3 regions of the Microbacterium sp. MTN4-26 genome follow, and region 3 is predicted to be linked to each of the others. Evidence: predicted binding sites of a transcription regulator. Region 3 holds the regulator's gene; each other region holds the start of a gene.
The links. The regulator LexA, encoded in region 3, represses DNA repair genes until DNA is damaged. The targets are predictions, from matches to a motif close to TCGAACANNTGTTCGA.
Positions count from the first base shown of each region.

Region 1 (5,014 bases), on a different contig from region 3:
GGGATGTCGTCGCGCGTCGAGCGGAACACCTTGTAGAGCGCGACGTCGTCGGCGGCATCCCACGTGAGCGTGACCTGGCTGCGGTCGATGGATTCGGTCGTCAGTCCGGTAGGTGCGGCGGGCGGTGCGACGGACTCGTCGATCACCGACACGGCGAGGCGCTCGCCGGGGCGTGACGTGCGCTCGCCCTTGACCGTGGCGACGGCGTAGTCGTAGGTCTCGCCGAGCTCGACGTCGGAGTCGACGAATGTCGGCGATTCCGCGGGATCGGCCGGGGCGCTGACCGTGCCGATCTCGCTCAGGTCGCCGCCGGGTGCCGAGCGATAGAGGGTGTAGCCGGTGGCGCCCTCGACGGGCTGCCAACCGAGGGCGACATTCAACTCGTCGGCGTCGACCGACGAGGCGAGGGTCGAGGGGGCGGCGAGCGGAGTCTGCACGGTGATGCCGTTGATGCGCGCATCGCCGGAGGCGGAGATGTTCAGCTGTCCGTCGGAGACCTCGATCGCGGGGAAGAACTCCTCGTGCACGTCGCCGCTCGAGGTGCGCGGACCCGAGAATGCCGTGCCCTCGATATCGAAGCTGGTGCGGTTGCCGGCGATGAGGTCGCCGGCCCACGTCGTGACTTCATAGGTGCCGTTGGGAACGTCTACGGCGAAGGCCGAACCGTCTCCGATGGTGAAGTCGCGGGCGACCAGGTCGTCGCCGCCGCGGTCGCGGAACGCTCCCGGAGCCGCGGTGAAGCCGTAACCCGTGTCAGCGTCGTATGCCGAGCCCGGGTGGATCGCAATCCAGCCCTCCGGAGTGGGCGAGGAGGACCCACCGAAGTCGAAGCGCAGGTCGATCTCGTCGGCGGCGGATGCGGGGGAAGCCGCGAGGGCGCCGGAGGCGACGATCGCACCTCCGGCGACGGCGGCGATGGTTGTTCTCAGTCGTCTGGGGCGACGTGGATCGGGCACTGAATCTCCTTCGAAACGGTGACTTCCGGAGGAGCGTCGGTGCTCCTCCCCACGCCGCACCTGCGGGAAAGCGTTTGCTGACGCGGTTCATCCATTGTCACGCCACCCGAAGGCAAGGTCAAGGAAAGCGTTATCTTTCCCGAACTTTCCCGAAGGGGACCGCTTCGGCGGGTCAGAACGGCGCCGGATCGAACTCGGCATCGGTGACGAACTGCACGCTGGACACGGGGTGGTCGGGGTAGACCCGTCCGGTGGGGCTTGTCCATTCCAGAACGCCGCCCGGCTTCTGCACGACCGTCCACGGCGTCTGATGTTTCAGGGTGTGATGTCGTCGGCAGAGATGACTGAGATTCGACACGGTGGTCGTGCCCCCGAATTGCCAGTCCAGCGTGTGGTCGAGGTCGCAGACCGCGGCAGGCAGTCGACACCCGGGGAATCGACAGTGCTGATCTCGAACGTCGAGGGTGCGGCGCATTTGACTGGACGCCTGGTATCGGTCGACGCCGAGCACTTCGCCGGAGATGGGATGTGTGAGAATTCGGTCCCATCCGGGAGCGTTTCTTGCGAGCTCCCTGGCCGTATTCGGGTCGATCGGACCGTGTCCGGCGAGAGTGACGGCTTCGAACGGGTCGTCAGCCGGGGAGTCGAGGAGCGTGAGCACGGGGATGGTGACCCGCACGTGCGCCTGGATCGCGCCCAGTCCGGTCGCGGTCGTGCCGATGTGTGCGTCGGGGGCTGCCGTGAGGAGCATGTCGGCGAGAAGATCGACCCGGATGGCGTCGAGCACACGGCGGGCGGCGAGGAGCTCGTCGAGGTGGGCCTCCGCCCGGTCGACCGCGCTCTGTTCGTTCCGCTCGGTTTTCGCTCCCGATCCCGTCGGCTCGGCCCCATTTCTCGATTCCGCGCGCTCGGCCTTCACTGCGGCCTGCACGGCGTCACGGGCATTGCGGATGGCCTCGGCATCGGCCTCGGCGACATCGCGAGCCATGCGGGTGAGGCGGTCGTGGACGCCGTGGATGATCACGGCCGGCCCCGTCACCTGCAGTTCGGCCATGCCGTCGTCGAGATCGTGGACCTGAACCGAGCGGGTCGCGGCGGCTTTCGCGTGGCGCTCGCGGATCGTCTCGTTGAGGAACCACTGCGCTCGTCGCCTGGCGATCGGCCGCAGGCGTGACGCGGACTCGGCCTCGGCGTATCCGAGCACGCTGTTCTCGTACTCGGCGGCGAGCTCGGGGTGCTCGATGCGGTCGCCCGCCTCGACGATGACGCGCGCGTGTGCGAGCGAGATGCGGCCGGCCCCGAGTGAGCGCACCGTCTCGGGGAACATCTCGACCATCCGCGCGGCCTCGCCGATCTGACGCTGCACGGTGCGGTCGGACACCCGAAGGGCGGTCGCGAGTTCAGCGGCGACGGAGCGCCGGGGGAGGTCGGCGGTGGACATGTTCTCTTCTGCGGCCGCCCACGCGTCTGCGATCTCGCCCGCGTGTGCGAGCGCACGGGCCTCGCGCGCCTGGAGCTGGGCGATCTGACGCCGGATGTCGACGACCTCGGTGACCACCGGCGCCAGTCGCGCGGCGGCGACCTGGTCGGGTGCGGTGGCTGTTTCGGTCATGACGTCATCGTCTCACCGACCTCGGACATTGCTTCGAAAGTATCGGTTGGTGCAGTTCACGCAGCGCGCTCGAAATGAGATCGGTCTGAGCCGTGAGTCGCAGCTATCGCTCCACTCGTGCCCGTACCCGCTCGTGTGTGGCTGCGGCGAACGACACCAGCCGAATCTCCTCCAGGCCGGTGTCGGCGCGAGAGATGGTCTCGACGGCGGCGTCGATGGCATCATCCAGTGGCCACGCATAGATGCCGGCGCTGATCAGCGGGAAGGCGATGCTCGTGGCGCCGAGTTCTTCGGCGACCTCGAGGGATCGTCGATAGCAGGACTCCAGAAGGCGCCGGTCGCGCTCCCCGGCGGCGTGGTTGGGTCCGACGGTATGAATGACCCATCGCGCAGGAAGGTCGCCGGCGGTCGTCCATCCCGCATCCCCGGTGTCGAGACCGCGTGGGAAGCGGGCGATGCAGTCGTCGAGGATCGCCCGACCGCCGGCGCGGTGGATCGCTCCGTCGACGCCGCCGCCTCCGCGCATGGCGCGGTTGGCGGCGTTCACGACTGCGTCGACCTGCTGCGCGGTGATGTCGCCGTGGAGAGTGGTGATGAGGGTCATGTCGTCATGGTGCCTTGCGCCGCAGTCGTTCAGAACCCCTTGCGCTCGACAGATGCGGCGGGGCGAAGGCGAGAATGGAGGGATGGATTCGCCCGCCGACTTCATCGACCGCACGCTGCGGGCCGAGGCGACGGAGTGGCGCACGTGGGCGGACGGCGACGCGTCGGTCGGCGGGCTGCGCGTCTACGGCGCATCGGTGGGGGCGGTGCGCGGCACCGTTCGTGACGCGCTCCGCCGATACGGCGACCTGCAGCATGATGAGGTGACTGCCGTCGCGTCTGAACTGTGGTCGGTGCCCGTCCTCGAGCGCCGGCTGGCAACGATCGTGCTGCTGCAGCGATACGTCGAGTCGCTCACCGGCAACGACCTCACCCGCATCGAGGGGTTCCTTCGCGATGCGCGCGTCGCCGACCTCATCGAGCCGCTCACGGTCGATGTGGTGCGTCCGCTGCTCGCTCGGCTTCGGGGCGCTGAGGCCGATCGCGCCAGACGGATCGTGGCTCGATGGGCGTCATCCGATGCGCAGAGCCTCCAAACCGCCGCCGCTCTGCTGTAGCGCAGAAGCACGTCGTGATCCTCGCGGGGACGCGGCATGCCGCGCTGAGCGGCGAACGCCGTTGGAACCGCGAACGCCGCTGTCAGATCAGCCCCACCATGCTGTACGCCGCCACGAAGGCGACCGCCACGACCGCCGTGCCGCCGACCGCGACCACGACGGGTAGGGCTCCACGGATACGACCCCACAGCATCACCCCGAGCAACACCACTCCGATGATCCCGATGACGATCCAGTACACCGGGCTCGTGGTCTCGCCGACCACCGTGAGTCCATAGGCAGCCTCGCCCATTCCGACTCCCGCGAGCGCGGCCGTACCGAGCGCGGCGCGCAGCCCGCGCGCGCGCAGCCAGCACGCGGCGACGCCGACGAACGGTCCGACGACGAGGCCGATCACCGAGAACATCAGCGGGTCATACGCGTAGCCGCGCATCGTCGACACGATCGCGTACCCGACGGTGAGCAGCACGAAGCTCACCGCCCCGAGCGCGGCGGACAGCCACCAGGGCACTCGAGCCCCGTAGACCAGCGCGGCGGTGATGACGGTCCAGCCGCTCGCCGAGTTCGCGAACGACACGAACCACTCGGGCAGGAACGCCTGCGCGAACGCCGTCGCGCCGCCGAGCACCAGGCTCGCCGCGAGCACCGCGGCTGAGGCGAGCGCCACGCTCGTCATCGATCTTGTCCGCGCCTGCGCGGTCGCCGCTTGCGCCACTCGGACACTCTATGTGCCCGAGGTGACAGGCCACCGACCGTCGGTCGCCTCATCCCCCCGACCCGCTCGCCACCGCCCGTGATGACGCCATCAACCGTCTTGTTCCGTCGCTGGTCGAGTCAGCCCAGACGTTCGAGGGGGTTGGCCGCGAGCTTGACGATGAGGCCGCCGTCGACGAGTCGTTTCGCGGCTGTATCGGGTTTTCGTGATGCCTGGTCGCTCAGGCATGAGCCGAACTCCGCGGCGAGCGTTCCTCGCGGGTGGGCGGCAAGCACTTCGCGTCGGAAGACTTCCAACAGAGCATCCGGCCTCGCGCCGGAGATGTCCAGACCCGTGGCGATCTCGAGCAGGTGGCCCTCGGCGTCCAACGCCGGATCGACACCCGGCCAGTTGTGGCGCACGATCACCTCGAGCACCCGATTGCGCCGGTGCGCCGGCCAGCCTGCTCCCGCGGTGAGCGCGACACCGACGTGCCCGCCGGCGTGCTCGTAGGAGATTGTGTGGTTATCGAACTCCGTCGCGATGCCGATGTCGTGCAGCACGGCAGACACATACAGCAGCTCGTGGTCGA
Region 1 is NZ_BTGO01000027.1:5,310-10,323, reverse strand. Features, by position in the region: gene ACGG9C_RS16285 (hypothetical protein) at 1-956, opposite strand, end outside; gene ACGG9C_RS16280 (HNH endonuclease signature motif containing protein) at 1,129-2,568, opposite strand; gene ACGG9C_RS16275 (O-acetyl-ADP-ribose deacetylase) at 2,672-3,172, opposite strand; gene ACGG9C_RS16270 (DNA alkylation repair protein) at 3,255-3,728, shown strand; gene ACGG9C_RS16265 (DUF6518 family protein) at 3,811-4,404, opposite strand; gene ACGG9C_RS16260 (cyanamide hydratase) at 4,563-5,014, opposite strand, start outside.
Region 1: the regulator LexA is predicted to act here: its motif matches at 2,590-2,605, upstream of ACGG9C_RS16280 (HNH endonuclease signature motif containing protein).

Region 2 (5,014 bases), on a different contig from region 3:
GGACACCCGCGGCATCATCCGGGTGCACCAGTTCAACAAGCTCGAGATGTTCATCTACACGACACCGGATGCTGCCGAGGCCGAGCATGATCGTCTCGTGCAGATGCAGGAGGCGATGCTGCAGGACCTCGGTCTCAGCTACCGCGTGATCGACGTCGCGGCCGGCGACCTGGGCTCGAGCGCGGCGCGCAAGTTCGACGTCGAGGCGTGGGTGCCCACCCAAGACGCGTACCGCGAGCTGACGTCGACCTCGAACTGCACGACGTATCAGGCGCGTCGCCTCAATATCCGCCACCGCCTTCCGGTCGATGAGGGCGGCAAGACGCAGACGGTCGCAACGCTGAACGGCACGCTGGCGACCACGCGGTGGATCGTCGCGCTGCTGGAGACACATCAGCGCGAGGACGGATCGGTGACCGTGCCCGAGGTGCTGAGACCCTTCCTCGGCGGCCTCGAGGTCATGGAGCCGATCGCGTGAGTTCGGACGCGCTGCCCGAGCCCGGCGGGGTCGAGGTCGAGCCGGAATCCGATGCGGCGGCGACGGTCGAAGAGCTCGCGCGCGCAGGCGTGTGGGGTGAGGGCACTCCGGAGCGTGTCCTCATCGCTCTCGACATCGACGGCACGGTGATCCTCGAAGACGAGTCGATGAGTCCGGGGGTCGTGGATGCGGTCGCCCACGCGGTCGCCGCGGGGCACGAGGTGATGCTGTCGACCGGACGCAGCTGGGACGCGACGAAGCCGATTCTCCGAAGGCTTGACATCGCGCCGGACTTCGTGGTGTGCGCGAACGGGGCGGCGATCCTTCGCCGGGTGGATGCCGCCACCCACGAGTATGCGCTGCACCACACCGAGTCCTTCGACGCGCACGAGGTGCTGACCCTGCTGCGCGAGCACCTGCCCGACGCGCACTACATGGTCGAACTGCCCGACGGGCATCGGCTGTACACCGACTACGTCGACGACTGGAACCTGGGGAAGGCGGATCGGGTGCCGTTCGAGGAACTCGCCGCGAAGCCGGTGAGTCGGGTGGTCGTGATCTCGCCGGACAACACCGACGGCGACTTCCTGGAGCTCGTGCAGCGCATCGGCCTGAACGAGGTGTCGTACGCCGTGGGCTGGACCGCGTGGCTCGACATCGCGCCGCAGGGTGTCGACAAGGGGACCGCGCTGGAGATGGTGCGCACGGAGCTCGGGTTCGATCCGGCGCACGTGCTCGTCATCGGTGACGGTCGCAATGACATCGGCATGTTCGAGTGGGCGGTGCGCAACGGTGGCCGCGCGATCGCGATGGGGCAGAGCCCCGAGGAGGTGCGTGCGGCCGCGAACGGCTCGACGGATCCCGTGCACGAGGGCGGCGTCGCCGCCGCCCTGCGCGCGCTGTAGCCGGCGCGTTCGCTCGGCGCGTTTCGTCTCGTCGCTTCGCTCCTCGCTCAACGACCAGGGGAGCTCCTCCCTCCGCGCCCCTGGGTCCTTGAGCGAGCGGAGCGAGACGAAACGCAGCACGCGTGGCCGCCCTTGGGTCGTTGAGCGAGCGGAGCGAGACGAAACGCGGGTCAGAAGGGCGCGGCGAGAGGCCCGGGTGGCTCGGGGTCGGGGCGGAAGATCGGCACGCGCCGTTCCGGTCTGACTCGGTATCTTCGCCCGGTCGGCGAGGTCCAGATCACGTCGCCGTCGTCGCAGTGGTGCAGGTTCCATCCGCCGTGGTGTTTGAGGGTGTGGTGGCCTTTGCACAGCGGATGAAGGTTGGCCAGCTCGGTCGACCCGCCGTCTTCCCACGCGATCGAGTGGTCGATCTCGCATCGCTCTGCCGGCATCCCGCAACCGGGACCCATGCATCGCCCGGCGCGCCATCTCACGATGTCGCGAAGGACTTTCGGCGGCCGGTACCGATCGCGGCCGAAGGACAGCACCGCCCCTGTCTCAGGGTGGGTGAGCACGCGCATCCATTCGCGTGCCCCGCCGCAGAGCTCGCGAGCCTTGGAATGGGGGATCGGCCCGAGGCCCTCGACGACGGCGGGCTCGGACCCAGCCGGTTGCTCGTCTTCCAGCAGGGAGAGGGCCGGCACCGTGACGACCACCGTCGCGCGGATGCCGCGCGCTTCTGATGGCACGTGATCCGTCGTGCCGTCGATGAGGAGGTCTCCGAACACGTCTGCGCGTACCTGGTCGAGCGTGCGTTCTTCGCCCTCGGCGGCGGTGATCGCCTTGCCCATCGCGGTGAGGCGCTGGTGAATCGCCTGTGCCTCGACCGCGGGAATGTGGGCTCCGAGCCACGCCATTCCGTCGCCGAGCGTTTCCAGCACGACACGGCGCTGCTCAAGCGCCTGTTCGTGACGTTCCTCGAGGGTGCTCGCGCGGTGGGTCTCGATGAGCCGGCGCAACATGCGCCGGAAGGGACCTATCTGCAGGTTCTCGGCGGCGTCCAGCGCCTCGGGGAGAAGAAGCGCGGCAGCCTCGGCGCCGATCTCGTCGAGCCCCGCGACCAGCACGTGGCTCTTGTCGTCGTCGATGCGCCCGGCGTGAAGCGAATGCCACACCTCGGGATAGCGATGCACCAGGGCCTCGGCGTGGACGAGCATCGCCTCCGCGACGTACTCCGAGACGCGCAGCGCGGCGGCCAGCTCGAGACGCACGGATCGGAACGCGACCGAGGCCAGATCGACGCTGAACGCCGTCGCCTCGTCGACGGCGCGCCGCCGCATCCCATCGATCGCGGAATACCGTTGGGCGACGAACTGCATCATCGTCTGGGTGAGGTCGAGAACGTCGTCGAGCTCGTCGGGCTGTTCCGCCGCTGCCGCCATGAGCACCGAGAGGGGGATGTCGACGGGCGGCATGTCGCCTTCGTCGAACCACTCGTCGGGGTCGCTGTCCATGCTCAAGACTTTAGAACATACCTCCGACATCGCTTCGGAGGCGGTCGACGGCGGTGGATATCGCGCACCGTCCACATCCGCGTGCCGTTCAGTGCATCCACAGAACCCGTTGCGAGAATATCGGCAAAGCGCCGTCGGCTAGACTCGACGCCGTTCGACGGATGCCGCTGCGGCGGCCTCGTCGGGAGGGTTGTCCGAGCGGCCGATGGAGCTGGTCTTGAAAACCAGTGGGCAGCGATGTCCCGTGGGTTCGAATCCCACACCCTCCGCCACAGCATCGTGGTCGGCGCGATCCGCACCCGGGAGCGCGCCGACGAGCGGTGGGCGACACCCGAGAGGATCCGAGTGAGTCAGAGCAAGCGTGGTCGGCGCACCGTCGCACGACACGGCGAGCTGAAGTCGCCGCATCCCGCCGGTCTGCTGGCGAAGATCATCGGTATCGTCGCCGCCGTCGTCTTCGTCGCGGGTGCGGGCGTCGCTGCTTACACCGCCTACGACATCACGGCGAGCTTCGCCGACGAGGCGGTCGCTCTCGAGGGTCAGGATGCCGTGCCGCCCGACATCGGTGCGATCGAAGGTGGCGTCAACATGCTCGTCGTCGGCACGGACGAGTGCGAGGCGGAGTATGCCTACCTGTTCGGCGATCGCTGCACGGGAGCCGATGCCGAGGGGCAGCTCAACGACGTCAATCTCCTGGTCCACATCTCCGATGAGCCGCGACGTGTCACAGTCATCTCCTTCCCGCGTGACCTGATGGTGCCCATCCCCGAGTGCACGGATGAGGACGGCTCGGTGTCGTCGGCGATGAGCAGGCAGCAGATCAACAGCGCGTACTCCTACGGCGGCCTCAACTGTGTCGCGAAGACCATCTCCGAGCTCAGTGGCATGAACATCCCGTTCGCCGCCAAGGTGAGCTTCGGCAACGTGATCAACATCACCGATGCGATCGGGGGAGTCGACGTCTGCATCGGCAACGGTGGCATCCAGGACCGGTATACCGGCATCGACTGGCCGGCGGGAACCCGCAACATCCAGGGTGTGGAGGCGCTGCAGTTCCTGCGCACTCGTCACGGACTCGAGAATGGCAGCGACCTGGCGCGCATCAGCAACCAGCAGCAGTACATGTCGTCGCTCGCGCGCAAGCTCGTCAGCGACGAGGTGCTGTCGAACCCGTCGACGCTGCTGCAGCTCGCGACCACCGCGGTCGACAACGTGACCCCCAGCCAGAGCCTCACGAACCCGATGACGCTCGTGCAGATCGCGCTCGCGGTGAAAGATGTGCCCTTCGACGAGATGGTCTTCGTGCAGTACCCCGTGTACGACGACCCGTCTGACCCCAACCGCGTCGTGCCGAACTATGAGGCCGCCGATGCGCTGTGGGCCGCGCTCGAGGCGAATCAGTCGCTCACGCTGACGAGCGACCCAAACGACACCGGTGGTGTGATCATCGAGGAGCCGGTCACTGAGGAGACCGAGGCGCCCGCAGAGCCCACGGAGGAGCCGACCACAGAGTCGTCGGGTGAGCCGACGCCCGACCCGACCGAGACCTCCGCGGTTCTTCCGGACTCGATCCCCGGTTCGACCGCTGCGCAGGAGACGTGCTCGGCCGGTAACGTCTTCGGCTGATCGTTTCGTCGACGCCCGCGGTTCGTCACCGCGCGCGTCAGCGGTTATGATTGCCGGGTGCATTCAGGCGCTTCGGTGCCGTGGATGCCTGGAGACGTCGCATAGTCAGGCCTAGTGCACCACCCTGCTAAGGTGGAGTCCTCGCAAGGGGACCGAGGGTTCAAATCCCTCCGTCTCCGCCGAAAAACCCCTGGTCAGAGGTGAGTGATTCTCCTTCTGCCACGAAATCTGCCACGTTTGCGCGGCGTTGCGTACTGCGCGGTGCGCGCGGCGCTGCGGCCGCATCCTGATCAATCTGCTTGAGCTCAGCTTGATTAAGCGCTCAGTCGGTGCCGCCTCCGGCGAGACCGGGAGCGCTTATCCCTCGGTCTCCAGGGGTGGGGCCATGCGAAGGCCTCCGTTCCTCCACAGCGGCGGATTCGGGGCGCGTTCTCCCCACCGCGTCGGATGCGGTGATCGTGGCAACGCCTGCGTCGGGATGCTGGCCGCATGGGAATCCGCTACTACGCATA
Region 2 is NZ_BTGO01000010.1:121,161-126,174, forward strand. Features, by position in the region: gene serS (serine--tRNA ligase) at 1-478, shown strand, start outside; gene ACGG9C_RS10405 (HAD family hydrolase) at 475-1,383, shown strand; gene ACGG9C_RS10410 (DUF222 domain-containing protein) at 1,554-2,876, opposite strand; tRNA gene ACGG9C_RS10415 (tRNA-Ser) at 3,061-3,148, shown strand; gene ACGG9C_RS10420 (LCP family protein) at 3,222-4,502, shown strand; tRNA gene ACGG9C_RS10425 (tRNA-Ser) at 4,593-4,681, shown strand; gene ACGG9C_RS10430 (DUF1877 family protein) at 4,992-5,014, shown strand, end outside.
Region 2: the regulator LexA is predicted to act here: its motif matches at 2,888-2,903, upstream of ACGG9C_RS10410 (DUF222 domain-containing protein).

Region 3 (5,014 bases):
GTAGATCGACTCCAGAGTGCGAGCGGGGATGCCCAGACCGGGTGCGTTGAGGCTGAGGACGGCTCCCGCGCTCGCGAGGGCTACCGCGAGCAGACCTGCGCCGATCGTGATGGCGACGCCGACCCCGAGCACGGCCGTCGACCGTCGGCGCGCGATCAGCACCCCGACGGCGGCGAGGCCGAGGGCTACGAAGGGGATCCAGTAGCCCGCTGTGACGGCGAGGTTGTAGACGGTGCCCACCAGAAGCAGGCCATCGGCCTGGACGATGACGATGGTCTGATCGATCGCCGGGATGGAGGTGACGAAGCCGAAACCCTGCGCGGCCAGTCGTGACTTCAGCTCCTCGATGATGGGGCCGAGCTGGATGCCGAGGGCGCCGGTGTCGTCGATCGCGATCGCGGTGGAGTCGTCGCCCGTCGCTGCGGCGACGAGCGCACGATGGCTGGCGACGAGAGCCGTTCGCCACACCTCGGGAAAGGCGTCGGACTGGACCACTCCGGTGATCGCCGAGTCGATGAGGCCCTGCACGCCCTGGACGGCGGGCTGCCGGAGGAGGTCGAGCGCCGACGACGCGGCGGGCGGAAGATCGAGGCTCTGCACGCCGTCGATGACGTCGTTCGTGATGCCCTCGACGTCGACGGCCGCGTTCACGGCGGTGGACGCCTGGTCGATCACCAGCTGCTGCACATCGGGATCGTCCGCGAGGGGACCGAAGGTCTGCACGAACGCGTCCTCGCTCACGAGTTCCGCGCGCGCCCACGTGCCGAGGACGGAGACGGGCACGAGGATGCCGGCGAGCACGATGCAGACGGCCGAGATGAGGGCACGCCACCATCCGGTGTGACCAGCGCGGTCTGAGACAGGTCTTTCTCCGCTGAGATCCGAGGACGCCTGGGAACGAAGATCGGCGTTCTCCGCTTTCAGCCGTTCGATCTCCGCGCGGAGATCGGTGATGTCTGTCGTGGCCATGGCGAGGGCTCCCTCTTGTCGGGTCAGCCCCATTGTGGCGGGAACGCCGCCCCGTTCGCACGTGTGCCCCAGATCAGGTTCTCCGACGCCCTCAAGCGGTCGGACACCTTCGTCCCCGAATTCTGGCGCCCGTTCTCTGGATCCTGGCCTCGTGCGAGGTGAGGCGTCGGGGTGCGAGTTCCGTCCTACTCGGCCTCCTGCGGACCCGACTCAGGCTGAGACACCATCGGGATGCCGCCACGGCACCAGAATCGCCAGCACAGCCTGAGTTGTTGCACGCGCGGTGCGCTGGCCGGCTGAGGAGACGGCCGTCAGACGGCGCGCATCACCGCCACGACTTTGCCGAGCACGACGGCCTCGTCCCCGAGGATCGGCTCGAACGCGGAGTTCCGCGGCAGCAGCCACACGTGACCGTCGCGCTGGCGGAAGGTCTTGACGGTCGCCTCCCCGTCGAGCATCGCGGCGACGATGTCGCCGTTCTCGGCCGTCGGCTGCGAGCGCACTACGACCCAGTCGCCGTCGCAGATGGCCGCGTCGATCATCGACTCGCCGGACACCTTGAGCATGAACAGGTCGCCCTTGCCGACCAGCTGCCTCGGCAGCGGGAAGACCTCGTCGATCTGCTGATCGGCGGTGATCGGCACCCCGGCGGCGATGCGCCCGACGAGGGGGACCATCGCGGCATCGCCCACGGGGGGCGCCGCGTCGGCGGGGCTTTCCGTGCTCGCGCCGGGGAGGTCGATGAGGACCTCCATCGCGCGAGTCTTGCCGGCATCGCGGCGCAGGTAGCCGCTCAGCTCCAGCTGATTCAGCTGATGCGTCACGCTCGACAACGACTTCAGCCCGACCGCGTCGCCGATCTCACGCATGCTCGGCGGGTACCCGTGCCGTGCGATCGATCGCTGGATCACTTCGAGGATCGCGAGCTGCTTGTCGCTGAGGCTGCGGCGCCGCCGTGTCTGGGGTCGCGCGCGGCTCGTCGGCTCGGTCATCTCGTGCTCCTGTCTCCTCACCCCTCGTCGTCCGAGGGGCACCGGCCTTCGAATGTCGGAGGTCGGTGATGGGCTCTGCTCATCGAAACGGTATCCGCCCTCGTCCGACACGGTCTGCAAGCGCTCCGCGTGTCGTGTTCGAGAGAAGTCCACCGGTCGGCCCGCTTGACAGCTTACGAGATCGAAGATAGCTTCGGAAGAGAGGTTCGCATCGCCGGCTCCCGGCCGAGTTCAGCGATGCGAACCTCTCGCCGAGAAGGAGGAGAGATGACCGCGATCAGCATCACGCCGCACCACCGCACCCGCCTGCGCATGACCGTGCGCGGCCGTCGCGTTCTTGCCGCCGCGGCGGCACTGCCCGCCGCCGCATGCGTGGCGGTCGCGGTCATCAGTGGCGGCAGCGCGCTCGCGTCGCGCGATGACGCCGGCGACGCTGCCTCGTTCTCCACGGTCGTCGTGAGTGCAGGTGAATCGCTCTGGGCGATCGCGGAGCGCGTGGCACCGGAGAGCGATCCTCGAGACGTCGTTGACGACATCGCGCGCCTGAATGCTCTCGACGGTGTCGATGTCTCGGCTGGTCAGGAGCTGGCCATCCCTGCGCGCTACGACACGGCACCGTAGACCGCCGGGCGAAGCGCGCCCGTACCATGGGAGGGGTGACCGCTCGCCTCGACGACCTTCCTCTCCGTGACGATCTGCGCGGAATGACTCCGTACGGTGCGCCTCAGGCACCGCTTCCGGTTGCGCTGAACGTGAACGAGAACACCCATCCCGTGCCGGATGAGATCGCCGCCGACATCCTCGATGCGATCGCATTGGCGCTTCGGGACGTCAACCGATACCCCGATCGCGAGTTCCTGCCGCTTCGCGAGGCGTTCGCGGATTACCTGGGTGAAGGGCTGCTTCCTGAGCAGATGTGGGCCGCCAACGGTTCCAACGAGGTGCTTCAGCACGTGCTCCAGGCCTTCGCTGGACCGGGGAGGACGGCGTTCGGCTTCGCGCCCACCTACTCGATGTACCCGCTGCTGACGCGAGCGACCGGTGCTGCCTGGGTCGCGGGAACGCGCGAAGACGACTTCTCGGTGACCGCCGATTCGGCGGCCGACCAGGTCGCAGCAGCCGATCCGGATGTGGTGTTCCTGTGCGCCCCGAACAACCCGACGGGCACGCCGCTGCCACTTGACGTGATCGCAGCGGTCTACGACGCGAGCCGGGCGATGGTCGTGGTCGACGAGGCGTACCAGGAGTTCGCGCCTCACGACGAGCCATCAGCGATCACCCTGCTCCCCGGGCGCGAGCGACTGATCGTGTCGCGCACGATGTCGAAGGCATTCGCCTTCGCCGGAGCTCGCGTGGGTTACCTCGCTGCCGACCCCGCGGTCGTGGACGCTCTGCGTCTGGTGCGCCTGCCGTACCACCTGAGTGCCATCACGCAGGCCGCCGCGCTCGCGGCGCTGCGTCACGCGCCGGTCATGCTCGGCATGGTCGACGAGATCGTCGCGCAGCGCGACCGCATCTCCGCCACCCTCGAGGCGCTCGGCTACCAGCCGCACCCGTCGTGGACGAACTTCGTCCTGTTCGGGGGAGTCGAGGACCCGGCGGCGACGTTCGGTGCCCTCTACGACCGCGGCATCCTCATCAGGGACGTGGGCATCCCGCACCACCTCCGCGTCACGGCAGGAACAGAGGCGGAGACGACCGCGTTCCTGGATGCGCTGGCGTCGTTAGGATCGACGTCATGACCCGCACCGCCTCGCTCACCCGATCGACCAGCGAGTCGACGGTCGAGCTCCAGCTCGACCTCGACGGCACGGGGCGCAGCAGCATCGACACGTCGGTGCCGTTCTACGACCACATGCTGACCGCGTTCGCGAAGCACTCGCTCACCGACCTCACGGTTCGCGCGTCGGGCGACACCGACATCGACGCACACCACACGGTCGAAGACGTCGCGATCGTGCTCGGGCAGGCGATCCGGCAGGCTCTCGGCGACAAGGCCGGCATCAGCCGCTACGGGGATGCGCTCGTCCCGCTCGACGAAGCCCTCGCCCAGGCAGTGGTCGACATCAGTGGGCGGCCCTACCTCGTGCACACGGGCGAGCCGGCCGGTTTCGAACACCACCTCATCGGCGGCCACTTCACGGGGTCGTTGGTGCGCCACACCTTCGAGGCGCTGTCCTTCCAGGCGGCGCTGACCGTCCACGTAAGGGTGCTGGGCGGCCGGGACCCTCACCACATCGCCGAGGCGGAATACAAGGCATTCGCGCGTGCCTTCCGCCAGGCGAAAGCGCTCGATCCACTCGTCGACGGCGTGCCGAGCACGAAGGGCGCCCTGTGACCGACCGGCCCCTCGTCGCCGTTCTCGACTACGGATCCGGGAACGTCCATTCCGCGGTCAAGGCTCTCGTCGCTGCCGGAGCCGACGCGCGGCTGACGGCCGACCGCGGGCTGATCCAAGACGCGGACGGACTCGTGGTGCCCGGCGTCGGCGCCTTCGAGGCGGTCGTCGCCGCACTGCGCTCGCGCTGCGGCGACGAGCTCATCGGACGACGTCTGGCCGGCGGTAGGCCCGTGCTGGGGATCTGCGTGGGGATGCAGGTCCTCTTCGAACACGGTGTGGAGCGGGGCGCGGACACTCCGGGACTGGGCGAGTGGCCGGGCGCGGTCACCGAGTTGGATGCTCCTGTCCTTCCGCACATGGGATGGAACACCGTCGCGTCGGGGGCCGGCAGTCGCCTGTTCCGCGGAATCGAGAACGAGCGGTTCTACTTCGTGCACTCGTTCGCCGCCCAGCACTGGACGATGCAGACGCAGCGCCCCCTCGCTGAACCGGTCTTGACCTGGAGCGAACACGGCGTGCCCTTCCTTGCCGCCGTGGAGAACGGGCCGCTCTCGGCGACGCAGTTCCACCCCGAGAAGTCGGGGGAGGCCGGCATCCGGCTGCTCGCCAATTGGATCGACGGGCTGGCGCCGACTAACCTCTGAATCCGTGCCTGCGCCCGGCCGCCCGGATCCGGTGCCGAGACGCACGAGGAGCTATGAACGATTTCGCA
Region 3 is NZ_BTGO01000008.1:139,732-144,745, forward strand. Features, by position in the region: gene ACGG9C_RS08940 (hypothetical protein) at 1-969, opposite strand, end outside; gene lexA (transcriptional repressor LexA) at 1,281-1,961, opposite strand; gene ACGG9C_RS08950 (LysM peptidoglycan-binding domain-containing protein) at 2,229-2,582, shown strand; gene ACGG9C_RS08955 (histidinol-phosphate transaminase) at 2,609-3,703, shown strand; gene hisB (imidazoleglycerol-phosphate dehydratase HisB) at 3,700-4,299, shown strand; gene hisH (imidazole glycerol phosphate synthase subunit HisH) at 4,296-4,946, shown strand; gene priA (bifunctional 1-(5-phosphoribosyl)-5-((5-phosphoribosylamino)methylideneamino)imidazole-4-carboxamide isomerase/phosphoribosylanthranilate isomerase PriA) at 5,000-5,014, shown strand, end outside.